4 regions of the Comamonas testosteroni genome follow, and region 2 is predicted to be linked to each of the others. Evidence: predicted binding sites of a transcription regulator. Region 2 holds the regulator's gene; each other region holds the start of a gene.

Region 1 (3,105 bases), 750 kb from region 2:
CACACAGATTGGTTTGTGCTTCCAACTGCTGAGCCCAGCGCACCAGATCCGGCTCGCGCCAGCCCGGCGCTATCAAGGTGATGCCAAAGGGCAGGCCGTCTGGCAGTTGCGATGCAGGGATTGCGATCGCCGACCAACCGAGAAGATTGACGAAATTGGTATAGGTTCCCATCTCCGAGTTGACGCCGATGGGGTCAGCTTCCACCTCGGCCATGGAGGGGTGGCGCGGTGCGCTAGGAACACACAGCACATCACATTGTTGCCAGATATTCTCGGCTTGCCGTTTCAGGTCTTGCAGTTGGTACTGGGCGTTGAAGGTATCAGCAGCATTGAAGCGCTGGTGTACGTCCAGAACCTGGCGAATCACTGGCAGCAAGGCTTCTGGCTGTTGTTCGTAGATGCCGCGTGCTCCGACCACCCGTTCAGCCACCCAGGGGCCGTAGTACAGCAGATTGGCGACTTCAAACAATGCATCAAAGGGCAGGGTTTGCACCCGTTCGGTTTGCGGCTTCAGACGCGCAAGAAACGCAGCAAATGCATCCTCATAGTCGCTGGAAAGCTTGCGTGCATCAGGTACCCCCACGCGCAGTTGAGACAGTGGGGTGTGTTTGGCGATGAAGGGACGTGGCCTGGCATAGCTGTCCTGTGTGTCAGGCCCTTCCATGAGTGACAGAATCAGAGCGCTATCGGCCACATTCAGCGCCAGAACGCCTATGCAATCCAGCGTGCGGCAGGCAGGCACCAAACCAGTGCCGGGCACTGCACCGGGAGTGGGCTTGATTCCGACGATCTGGTTAAAGGCCGCAGGAATTCGGCCCGATCCAGCCGTATCCGTGGACAGGGCAAATGGAACCAGACCACGCGCCACCACAGATGCCGAGCCTGAACTGGAGCCGCCGGAAATCAGTCTGCTGTCAAACGTATTGGGCACGGCACCAAATGGCGAGCGCGTTCCGACGAGACCGGTGGCAAACTGGTCCAGATTGGTCTTGCCCAGAACAATGGCTCCGGCTTGCCTGAGGCGCTGAACTGCCACAGCGTCGCGCTGTGCCGAATAGGCGAAAGCAGGGCAGGCTGCCGTGGTGACAAAGCCCTCCACATCGATGTTGTCCTTGACTGCAAAGGGGATGCCGAACAAAGGAAGACGCTCACGACCTTGGGTTTGCTGAAGTGCCTCCAGTTGCAGCAACTGCGCTTTCAATTGCGCGTCACTGGCAAAGCTGATCCAGGCCGAGTCATCGCTTGCCAGGCTACGACGCTGCTGCTCAAGCAATGCAGCAGGGTCAGCGCCTTCTTGATAAGCCCGCTTCCAATCTTCAAATGAACCAATCAGCATGATGAATACCCAAATGTATACAAGATGCTTGGTTTAAGCAGGTTGTGTGCCAGTTTGCGGTAATCCATCCTCGTTCCGAAGTTCCCAGCGAGTTCGGCTATGAAGGCAGCGGGAAGTCGGTCAGAAATTGTTGGCCACGTTGGTTGTGCCCAGGCTTCCGAGCCTGCCATCTCGGAAAATACAAAACTGAGTGAGAAAAATTCCGGAAAGTACAACACCAATGAGAAGCGAGTACAAAACTAGCCTCTTCATGCAGCGCTAAGCCGTTGATTGTTTGTGGAGGCGAGTACAAGACTCAAGGAGAATCGACATTTGTACTTTGTTGGTAATCCACCCTAGTAGCAGGCCTGGCTGATCTTGAAGGCTTGGCAGGCTGCCCGGATCGACAGCCCTCGTTGTTGCACAGCTCGTTGAGCCATCTCGCATCGGCAAGATGGCTTCACCACTTTTTTGCAAGAGCCTCCGCCACGACCTCAGCCTTGAGCTTCTCCTCGATGTACATCTTGCGCAGGCGTCGGTTCTCTTCCTCCTGCTCCTTCATGCGCGCCATCAGCGAGGCGTCCATGCCACCGAACTTGGTTCACCACTTGTAAAACGTCGCCGAGCTGATACCCAACTCTCGGCAGAGCTCGGGGTCCGTCCGAGCGGCCTCTGCCTGCTAGAGTGCATCAATGATCTGGCTGTCGGCGAAACGCGATTTCTTCATGGTAGAGATTCTCCTTTGAGAGTCTCTACTTCTTCGCGTATTGGATTTTTGGGGGGATTACCGTTCGTGACTCAGTGCCTAAACAGCAGCAATCGCCAACACCAGTCGTTGAACGTCAAGTGTCTTGAACGGCCACATCACCCTCGTAACTGGCCACTCGCTTGCGTGGTTCACCACGCACCGGCCTGAATGCCCGTTTCTTCGCTCCATCGAGTGTCGAACTTGCGATCAATCCACGTAGAAACACCATGATCAAGCGTCCAGTCAGCTCCTGGCGGTCGGTGGTCTTTTGCAGTGCAAGCCCATGTGAAAGTGCCATAAAAGCAGCAGCTAGTTCGTGAGGCTCGGCAGGAGTTGAGCGACCAAGCTTTTTAAACAATAGGTCGATCACGCCGCCGATCTCGGATTGGTGTTTGTCCCAAACCTTTTGGTACTCCGTAGCGAAAGATGGGCTACGCCTCGCATGCAATTGCAGTTCTATGGAAAGCATGCACCAGTCAGCATCGTGATTGAGGGTAGAAGCCCAGGCCTCCAGTCGGGCCAGCATTTGCTCGGGCAACTGCGCGTTGTCGCCCATGAGCGTAGTAAGTTGCATCGCTTCTGCATCCATGTGCCGCCGCAGCAACTCTAGCAAGACATCCTCTTTGCTTGAGAAGTTTGAATAAAAAGCGCCTTGGGAATAGCCAGCGTTGTTCGCGATGTCACGGATCGATGCGCCTCCATACCCGTTTGTCACAAACAAGTGCCGTGCAGCGTCGATCAGGTGCTCGCGAGTCTGTGCCCGGCTTTCGTCTCGGGTCAGGCGTCTTCTTGCAGTCGTGGTGCTCATGGCTTTAAAGATATCACATGAGATTCAGATATCGATCGTTGTGTGACCTCGTGTGAATGCTTGCCAAAATAATTTCAGATATCACTTGAGATTTCAAAGTTCCAGCGGTACATTTAAATTTCAAGTGATATTTGAAGATCAGTCGAAATGAAAAAGTACAGCAATCCGCAGTCAGCTTTTGTCACTGGCGCCACAGGCCTTCTTGGCAACAACCTTGTGCGTGAGCTGGTCGCG
Region 2 (3,105 bases):
GTCTGGGCCTGTCCTATCTGCCCCAGGAAGCCTCCATCTTTCGCAAGCTCAGCGTGGAAGACAATGTGCGCGCCGTGCTGGAGCTGCAAAAGGACGAGCAGGGCAAGACGCTGACGCAGGGCGAGATCGAAAAGCGCCTCACCGGCTTGCTGCAGGAGCTGCGCGTCGAGCATCTGCGCCAGTCGCCGGCACTGGCTCTGTCCGGCGGTGAGCGCCGTCGCGTGGAAATTGCCCGAGCCCTGGCCACGCAACCGCGCTTCATCCTGCTTGACGAACCGTTTGCCGGCATCGACCCGATTGCGGTGATCGAGATCCAGCGCATCATCGGCTTCCTCAAGGAGCGCGGCATCGGCGTGCTGATTACCGACCACAATGTGCGCGAGACGCTGGGCATCTGCGACCACGCCTTCATCATCAGCGACGGCCATGTGCTGGCCGAAGGCACGCCCGAGGAGATCGTGGAGAACGCCGATGTGCGCCGCGTCTATCTGGGCGAACATTTCAGAATGTGATGACCCCCACGTTCCTTCACTTTGTGTGGTCGCTGCCCCCGGAAGGGACCCTGACCGGCTGCGCCGGGGTTTGCCCTGGGGAGACCCGGCTGCCAACCCATGGCACTGTGCGCGTTTGCAATGATTGTCTGGGAGCCGCGCCTCGATGAAGCCAGGTCTCTCGCTACGCGTTTCGCAGCATTTGTCGCTGACGCCGCAGCTGCAGCAATCCATTCAGCTGCTGCAGCTCTCCACTCTGGAGCTGGCGCAGGAAGTCGAGCAGATGCTGGTCGACAACCCTTTTCTGGAACGTGCTGGCGATGAGGCCGAATCTACGGGAGATGCTCCTGTAGATGTAGCTGCTAGCGCAAGTGAATACAACACTTCAGACAGTATTCATGCTGAAAATGATGCGAAGCAAACGCAAGCAGCTGCTGAAACAATAGCGGAGACGCCAAGTGCCGAGACCCCGGAAACGCTGAACTGGGAGGCCGACGGCATGGACGGCCAGGACGGGGAATGGGGCGGCGAATCCAGCAGCGAGTGGGATACGCCCTCGGCCAGCAGCTCCACACGCAACCGCGATGGCGATGACGAAACCGATGCCATCGATCTGGCGCGCGAGCACCAGAGCCTGACCGACTTTCTCCATCGTCAGGCGCTGAGCCTGCATCTGGGCGCGGCGGACATGGCGGCACTGCGCTTTCTCATCGAGTCGCTCAACGACGACGGCTATCTCGAGGATTCCCTGCAGGAGCTGGCGCAGAGCCTAGCCGGCGACGACCTGGAAGAGCGCGAGGAGCTGGAGCAGCACTTTGTCATTGCTCTGAAGCTGCTGCAAAGCCTGGAGCCCGTGGGCGTGGGCGCGCGTGATCTGGCCGAGTGCCTGCAGCTGCAGCTGCGCGACCTGATCCGCACCGCCGAGGACGAGGGCACGACCGAGGCGCATATGAACCGGCTGCTGCTGGCGCAGGCCATCTGTGCGCAGCCCATGGACCTGCTGGCGCGGCGCGATCTGCGCAAGCTCACCAGCCTGTGCGGCGCGCGCGAGGAGCAACTGCGCGAGGCCATGGCATTGATCGCCAGACTGGAGCCGCGTCCGGGGCGTCGCTTTGTCGATGTGGAACGCCATATCGTGGTGCCCGATGTCATCGTGCGTCCGGTGCGGGCCGGCGCCGGCCGGATGGACTTTTCCGTGCAGCTCAACCCCGAGGTCATGCCGCGTCTGCGCGTGCACGACATCTATGCCGGTGTGCTGCGCCGCCACAAGAACAGCGACGGCCATGCGGCGCTGCAGCAGCAGCTGCAGGAGGCGCGCTGGTTCATCAAGAACATCCAGCAGCGCTTCGACACCATCTTGCGTGTTTCCGAAGCCATCGTGGAGCGGCAGAAGAACTTCTTTGTGCATGGTGAGCTGGCCATGCGCCCGCTGGTGCTGCGCGATATCGCCGACACCCTGGGCCTGCACGAGTCCACCATCAGCCGCGTGACCACGGCCAAGTACATGGCCACGCCCCAGGGCACCTTCGAGCTCAAGTATTTCTTCGGCTCGGGCCTGGGTACGGAAACCGGCGGCAGTGCCTCCAGCACGGCCGTGCGTGCGCTGATCAAGCAGTTCGTCGATGCCGAAGATGCCAAGAAGCCGCTATCGGACGCCAAGCTGGCCGATATGCTCAAAGAGCAGGGCATCGAGTGCGCGCGCCGCACCGTCGCCAAATACCGCGAGCAGCTCAAGATACCGACGACCACGCTGCGCAAGGCGCTGTAGGGCACCGCAGAAACAAGAAAGCCGCTGATGCATCGCACAGCGGCTTTCTTGTTCTGCATTTAGGGCGGGAGCCTTGATAAGGCATTTCTCAAGTCAGGGGCAGCGAGCAAGAGCCGCCCTTGCGGCGATGCCGCCGTCCCCCTTGGGGGCGCCCGGCCAGGGGGAAGGCGCGTAGCGCCTCAGGGGGTTATCAAGAAACCAGCCACCAGATAAACCAGACCAGCACGCCGATCATCAGTCCGAACTTGAGGATCTTGTAGAAGGTCGGATTCCAGTTGCGGAAGGCGCGGCGGTACTTGCCCGCATAGAACGAGATCTTGAACAGCTTGCTGATCATGCCGCGCGGATCGCCTTCGTTGTTGGGCGAGCTGGCGGCGGCCACCACATTCTTGCCCAGCCAGTGATTGAGCCACTGGGCAAAGCCATTGGTCATGGGACGCTCCACGTCGCAGAACAGCACGATGCGGTTGCCCTCGCTGCGGTTCTCGGCCCAGTGCATAAAGGTCTCGTCGAAGATCACGCCTTCGCCTTCGCGCCAGCTATAGGGCTGGCCGTCGACCTCGATCATGCAGCGGTCGTCGTTGGGGGCCAGCACGGCCAGGTGATAGCGCAGCGAGCCTGCATAGGGGTCGCGGTGCAGATTGAGCTTGGCGCCGGGCGGCAGCTCGGCAAACATGGCAGCCTTGACGCTGGGAATCGACTTCACCAGGGCCGTGGTCTTGGGGCACAGCTCCATGGCCGAGGGGTGGGCGTCGCCGTACCATTTGAGGTAGAAGCGCTTCCAGCCGGTCTTGAAGAAGGAGTTGAAGCCTGCGTCGTCGTTGTTGGCGGCGGCCTTGATCTGCA
Region 3 (3,105 bases), 2.5 Mb from region 2:
AATCACATCGGGGTCGGACAAGTCCTGCTTCTGGGCCACCTGGCTCATGGTCAGGTGCTCGCGCACCAGAAACTCGGCCAGCTCCGCATCGGCCTTGTCGATCTGGTGGGCGCGGCAAAAACGTTTGACCTCGACGGCGCCGATCACGGAGTGATCGCCGCCACGGCCCTTGCCGATATCGTGGAAGAGGGCCGCCAGATAGAGGATCCAGGGCTTGTCCCAGCCTGCTGCGAGCTGGGAGCAGAACGGATACTCATGCGCATGCTCGGCCATGAAGAAGCGCCGCACATTGCGCAGCACCATCAGGATATGCTGGTCCACGGTGTAGACGTGGAACAGATCATGCTGCATCTGCCCCACGATGCGGCGGAAGGGCCAGAGATACCGGCCCAGTACCGAGGTCTGATTCATCAGCCGGATGGCATGGGTGATGCCGCGCGGCTGCTGCAGGATTTTCATGAAGGTGGCGCGATTGACCGGATCGCGACGGAAAGCACTGTCCATCACATCGCGGCTGGCATACAGCGCACGCAGGGTGCGCGTCGACAGACCCGTCAATCCTTCATGCTGCTCATACATGAGAAAGGTTTCGAGAATGGCATGCGGATCGCGCTCGTACAGATCGTCGCTGACTACCTCGATGGTGCCGGCCTTCTCGCAGAATCGATCATTGAGCTGAATCAGCTCGTGCGAGCCGGGGTTCAGGCGTTCCTCGATGCTCATGCGCACGATCTGGCACAGCTGGGTCACCGCCTTGGCGGCCCAGTAATAGTGGCGCATCAGGGTCTCGCCAGCGCGCATGGCCAGCTTGCGGCCCTCCGGCGTGGTGGAGCGGTAGCCAAAGGCTTCGGCCACGGCGGTCTGCAGGTCAAAGACAAGCCGGTCCTCATGGCGGCCGGCAGCGGCATGCAGGCGTGCACGGATCAGGCTGAGCAGGGACTCGTTGGATTCGAGCTGCTGGACCTCGAAATGGGTGATCAGGCCTTGCTCGGCCAGCTCATGCCAGCTGTTGCCGAAGCCTGCGGCCCTGGCCAGCCAGAGCATGGTGTGCAGATCGCGCAGCCCGCCGGGCGATTCCTTGCAGTTGGGCTCGAGCGAGTAGGGCGTGAAGTCGTATTTTGCGTGGCGCTGGCGCATCTCCAGCAGCTTGCCTTCGACAAAGGCCTTGGGATCGAGCTGCGCGCGGAACTGCTGCTCGAAGTCGGCAAACAAGGCCTTGCTGCCGGTTATGCGGCGTGACTCCAGCATGGCGGTCTGCACCGTCAGGTCCTGTGCAGCTTCCTGCAGGCATTCGGCGATGCTGCGCACGCTGGAGCCGATTTCAAGGCCTGCATCCCAGCAACTGCTGATGAACTGTTCGATGTTGCTCGCAAATTCCACAGCTGGCTGTGCACTGCTTTGGGGCAGCAGCACCAGCACATCGATGTCCGAGTAGGGAAAGAGCTGGGCGCGCCCATAGCCACCCACGGCCAGCAGGGCAGCGCCTTGCGGCATCTGCGCGCGTTGCCAGAGGGTGCGCAGCAGACCATCGGCCAGTTCACTGAAATGGTGCAGCACTCCGCGCACGCTGCGTCTGCCCAGCGTGGGGTTGCGCAGCAACTCCATCTGCCGGGCCTTGGCCTCGCGGTATTGCTCGCGCAGGCTCTGTAGCGAGGAGAGGTCGGAGACGTCGGCAGAGTGGGCGTAGGAGTGGGCAGAGGAGGTCATGCGCAGTAGAAAAAAGCGTTTCAACAGGGCAAGTGCTTGAGCGTCACCTTAACCCAACTGACTTGGGCTTGAGGCCTGTGATGGCAAAAAGATGAGCGCATGGCGCTTGCAGCACAAGGTCTACAAGCAAAAAATATGCCGCATCCAGCTTTGGCCGGATGCGGCATGCAGATCAGCGGCAGCAGCGCGCTCAGGTACGGATGGCCGTGATGAAGTCGGGCGGAGTGGGCGAGCCATCGGACCAGGTCAGCACGTCATAGCCAGTCTTGGTGACGGCCAGCATCAGCTCCCACTGGGCTGTCAGGCTGCGATCCTTGGTGACCACGGTCCAGCCGTCGGGCATGGCCTTGATGTCGCGCTTGCCCAGATTCAGCATGGGCTCGATGGTGAAGACCATGCCTTCTTCCAGCACCACGCCTTCGCCGGGGCGGCCGTAGTGCAGCACCTGGGGCTCGTCGTGGAACACCTTGCCGATACCGTGGCCGCAGTATTCGCGCACCACGGACAGGTTGTTGCTCTCCGCATAGGTCTGGATGGCGTGGCCGATATCGCCCAGCGTGGCACCGGGCTTGACCTGGGCGATGCCCTTCCACATGGCCTCGAAGGTCAGCTTGGATAGCCGCTTGGCAGCAATCGTGCCTTCGCCGATGATGAACATGCGGCTGTTGTCGCCGAACCAGCCGTCTTCGGTGATGATGGTCACGTCGACATTGACGATATCGCCCTTCTTCAAAGGCTTGTCGTTGGGGATGCCGTGGCACACCACATGGTTGACCGAGGTGCAGACATAGGCCGGATAGGGCGTCATGCCCGGAGGCTGATAGCCCAGGCAGGCCGTCTTGGTGCCTTGCTCGGCCATGCGTTTGGCACAGAGATCATCGATCTGCTGGGTGGTGATGCCGGGTTTGATGTGGGGGGTGATGTAGTCCAGCACATCCGAAGCAAAGCGGCCTGCAACGCGCATGCGCTCGATGTCTTCGGGGGTCTTCAGTGTGATGCTCATGGCCGCAATTATCCCATTGCGCGCTTGAACATGCAGGGCTTGTGGGTGTGAGCATTCGGACTAACCCCGAGGCACGGTAAAATCCGAGGCTCACCGAATTCAGCGCTTTGGCCCGGTCCTCTCAGGCAGAGGATTGGCCAGGACGCTTTTCAACAGCCTTCACATAAACAGGCCGCCACGTGACATTGCATCTGACACAGTTTGAGGGTGGAAACGCCCTGAGCTCGTTCCGCGCCCAACAGCTTCTGACCGACCTGGTCGCCATCCACCCCAAGATCACCGGCGTATCTGCACGCTTTGTGCACCTGGTTGCCACCGAGGGAGCAGTTGCGCCCGCATTGCAAGAGCGCCTGTCGGCGCTCTTGACTTATGGTGACCCCTATAAGGGCAGCGCA
Region 4 (3,105 bases), 1.5 Mb from region 2:
GTTTTCCACGCCGTCCAGGCCGGCCATCAGCAGAGCTGCGAAACCCAGGTAGGGGTTCATCAGAGGATCGGGGAAGCGAGCTTCCACGCGACGTGCCTTGGGGTTGCTGACGTAAGGAATACGGATGGAGGCCGAGCGGTTCTTGGCCGAGTAAGCCAGCTTCACGGGCGCTTCGAAGCCGGGAACCAGACGCTTGTAGCTGTTGGTGCCGGGGTTGGTGATGGCGTTCAGCGCACGAGCGTGCTTGATGATGCCGCCGATGTAGTACAGGGCGAAGTCGGACAGACCGGCATAGCCGTCGCCGGCGAACAGGTTCTTGCCATCCTTCCACACGGACTGGTGCACGTGCATGCCGGAGCCGTTATCGCCAGCGTAGGGCTTGGGCATGAAGGTTGCCGTCTTGCCGTAGGTGTTGGCCACGTTCCAGATGATGTACTTCTGCAGCTGCGTCCAGTCGGCACGCTCGACCAGAGTCGAAAAGCGTGTGCCGATTTCGTTCTGACCGGCGCCAGCCACTTCGTGGTGGAACACTTCGACAGGAATGCCGACCGCTTCCAGCAGCAGCGACATCTCTGCACGCATGTCCTGGGTGCTGTCGACTGGAGGAACGGGGAAGTAGCCACCCTTGACGCGAGGACGGTGACCACGGTTACCGGTTTCGAACTTGGTGCCGGTGTTCCAGGGAGCCTCGTATTCTTCGATTTCGAAGAAGGGGTTGTGAGGCTCGGTGCCCCAGCGCACGCCGTCGAAGATGAAGAATTCGGGTTCGGGACCGAAGTAAGCTGTATCGCCCAGGCCGGAAGCCTTCAGGTAGGCTTCGGCACGCTTGGCGATGGAGCGGGGATCGCGGTCGTAGGCCTTGCCGTCACCGGGTTCGATCACATCGCACTGCAGAATCAGTGTGGTTTCTTCGAAGAAGGGATCGATATTGGCAGTGTTGGGATCGGGAACCAGCTGCATGTCCGAGGCTTCGATACCTTTCCAGCCGGCAACGGAAGAACCGTCGAAAGCATGGCCCGAGGTGAACTTGTCCTCGTCGAAGTGCGACACGGGCACGGTCACATGCTGTTCCTTGCCGCGGGTATCGGTAAAGCGCAGGTCCACGAACTTGACCTCGTTATCCTGCACCATCTGCATCACGTCTGCAACGGTCTTCGCCATTAGATCTCTCCTGCCAACTTTGGCTGATCAAATAAAGAATGAATAGTATCTAGCAGTTTGCGTGCCAACTCGACCTCAGTGCCTCACAACAACATCTGCGCACCGAAACCGAGCCTTGGTGTAAAGATATTCGGCACAAGACATAAGCACTTAACAGAGCTGTATCTGCAAACTGCACCAAACAGACGCGCATTGTCTCACTGCCAGAGCACGTCTCACAGCTGCACCAACTTGGTGAACATATTTGCACCAAGATGGTGCATTTCTGAAATAAGATTGTTTTTGGTGCATGACACCTGATTCAACCTGCAGCAGATGCTGCTCAGCGAGCCACCGAAGCTGCAGCATCCGAATCATCTGCACCAGGTGCAAACGGGACCTGCGGGTCCGCAGCATTCGGCATGGTCTGCGCCCTCATCTGCTCCAGCGCAGCCAGGCAGAAGTGAGCAAACCACAGTGCAGAGAAGGCAAACACCAGCGCATAAATCCAGATCGCAATCGGAACCAGAATCCAGAAAGCGGCCAGGAACAGCAGCCCGGAAATCCAGACCACACCGGGTGCTGCGCCCAGATAGCCGCAGATCACCCCCATCAGGATGAGCGACATGCGGTGACGGGCAAAAAGGGCCCGGCGCTCGTTCTTGCTGGCATGCTCGGACAAGGCGTCAAATGCCATCACCCGGTAAGTGAGCCACCCCCAGATCAAAGGTGCCACCACCAGCATCAGCGGCGGGAACACCCAGAGCGGCAGAGTGACAAACAAGGCCAGCAGCGCAATCAGCGTGGAGCCACCCGACCAGATCAGGCTGGCGACGGTAGAGCCGCCATGTTTTTTCTCCAGCCCGGCAAAGCGTTTCTCGGCCACCAGCTGCGTCAGCACAGGCGCCATGAACAGACCCACCAGCAACAAAACCAGCACCACGAGTACCGGCATTGCTCCCAACACGACAAAAATGGAAGCCACCACCTCCGAGGCATAACCAAGGCCCTGCCCCTGCAGCCATAGCCACAGGGAATGCAGCCATCCCACCCCGTCCAGCAGACTTTGCACCTTGAGGACCGCATCGGCCCAGAAGAAGTAACCCAAAAGCCAGGCCATCAAGGCCATGGCCAGCAGCGGCAAGAGTGACCAGACAATGACCCGCTTATGCAGGCAATACGCCAGGGCACGCCAAAAAGAGTCGAGTAGCAAGCTCATGCTGGCAAGCATACTCAAGGATTGACTTATGCGCGACCCATCAATCGCAGGACAGCCAGCCACTGCTGCGCCCAGAAGCCGCGGCCATAGTCGCGCAACTGTCCTTTTGCATTCGCTTGCACCTGGTCGCGAATGCCAGTGGGGTCATAGCGCAGATCAAAGTTGGCCGTGCCAAACAATATGTCCCACCAGGGCAGCAATACGCCGAAGTTGTTGCCATGCACCTTCTTGTTGCGTACGGGCGCCATGGGTTCGTGGCCAATACCGATGGCGTGGTGGCGGCGGTGAAAGCGCGGACTGATCCACAGGCGTTCGCCCAGCTGGCCAAACCAGATACGCACATTGGCATGCTGAAAGCTCTCGCTGAGCTGGGTCAGGGCCACGATGGCCACGAACTGCCCCGGAGCCACGCCAATCAGCTGTGCCACCAGCACGATGATGGCGTCATGGATCACGTCGTCGAGCAGGTGATTGCGGTTGTCGCTCCACACCGTCATCTGACGCTGCGAGTGGTGCACGGCATGCAGCTTCCACCACCAGGCAAGGCCGTGCTGACCTCGATGAATCCAGTACTCGACCAGATCGAAGACAACCAGATACATCAACAGGCTGACCCAGGCATTGTCCGTCACGCCCGGCCAGATATCGTCCAGATGAAAGCCAGGCATGCCCAAGACATGAAGCCTGCCCATGAGGGCATCCCACAAGGGATCGATCGTGAAGAACAATGCCAGCCGGAAAAATCC

The links. The regulator sigma-54, encoded in region 2, starts transcription at its own class of promoters, with help from an activator protein. The targets are predictions, from matches to a motif close to TGGCANGNAANCTGCTTT.
Region 1: atzF (allophanate hydrolase) is a predicted target of sigma-54. The motif match lies at 1,371-1,388, and genes of this name have one in related genera.
Region 3: F0P97_RS09885 ([protein-PII] uridylyltransferase) is a predicted target of sigma-54. The motif match lies at 1,831-1,848, and genes of this name have one in related genera.
Region 4: glnA (type I glutamate--ammonia ligase) is a predicted target of sigma-54. The motif match lies at 1,211-1,228, and genes of this name have one in related genera.

The regions. Positions count from the first base shown of each region.
Region 1 covers NZ_CP043568.1:4,896,505-4,899,609, reverse strand. The annotation lists gene atzF (allophanate hydrolase) at 1-1,336, opposite strand, end outside; partial or broken gene F0P97_RS27740 (transposase) at 1,675-2,042, opposite strand; gene F0P97_RS22595 (TetR/AcrR family transcriptional regulator) at 2,158-2,871, opposite strand; gene F0P97_RS22590 (SDR family oxidoreductase) at 3,019-3,105, shown strand, end outside.
Region 2 covers NZ_CP043568.1:5,649,338-5,652,442, reverse strand. The annotation lists gene lptB (LPS export ABC transporter ATP-binding protein) at 1-512, shown strand, start outside; gene F0P97_RS26030 (RNA polymerase factor sigma-54) at 658-2,259, shown strand; gene F0P97_RS26025 (aspartyl/asparaginyl beta-hydroxylase domain-containing protein) at 2,450-3,105, opposite strand, start outside.
Region 3 covers NZ_CP043568.1:2,156,493-2,159,597, forward strand. The annotation lists gene F0P97_RS09885 ([protein-PII] uridylyltransferase) at 1-1,707, opposite strand, end outside; gene map (type I methionyl aminopeptidase) at 1,898-2,710, opposite strand; gene purL (phosphoribosylformylglycinamidine synthase) at 2,890-3,105, shown strand, end outside.
Region 4 covers NZ_CP043568.1:4,154,027-4,157,131, forward strand. The annotation lists gene glnA (type I glutamate--ammonia ligase) at 1-1,161, opposite strand, end outside; gene F0P97_RS19140 (EI24 domain-containing protein) at 1,484-2,371, opposite strand; gene F0P97_RS19145 (sterol desaturase family protein) at 2,386-3,105, opposite strand, start outside.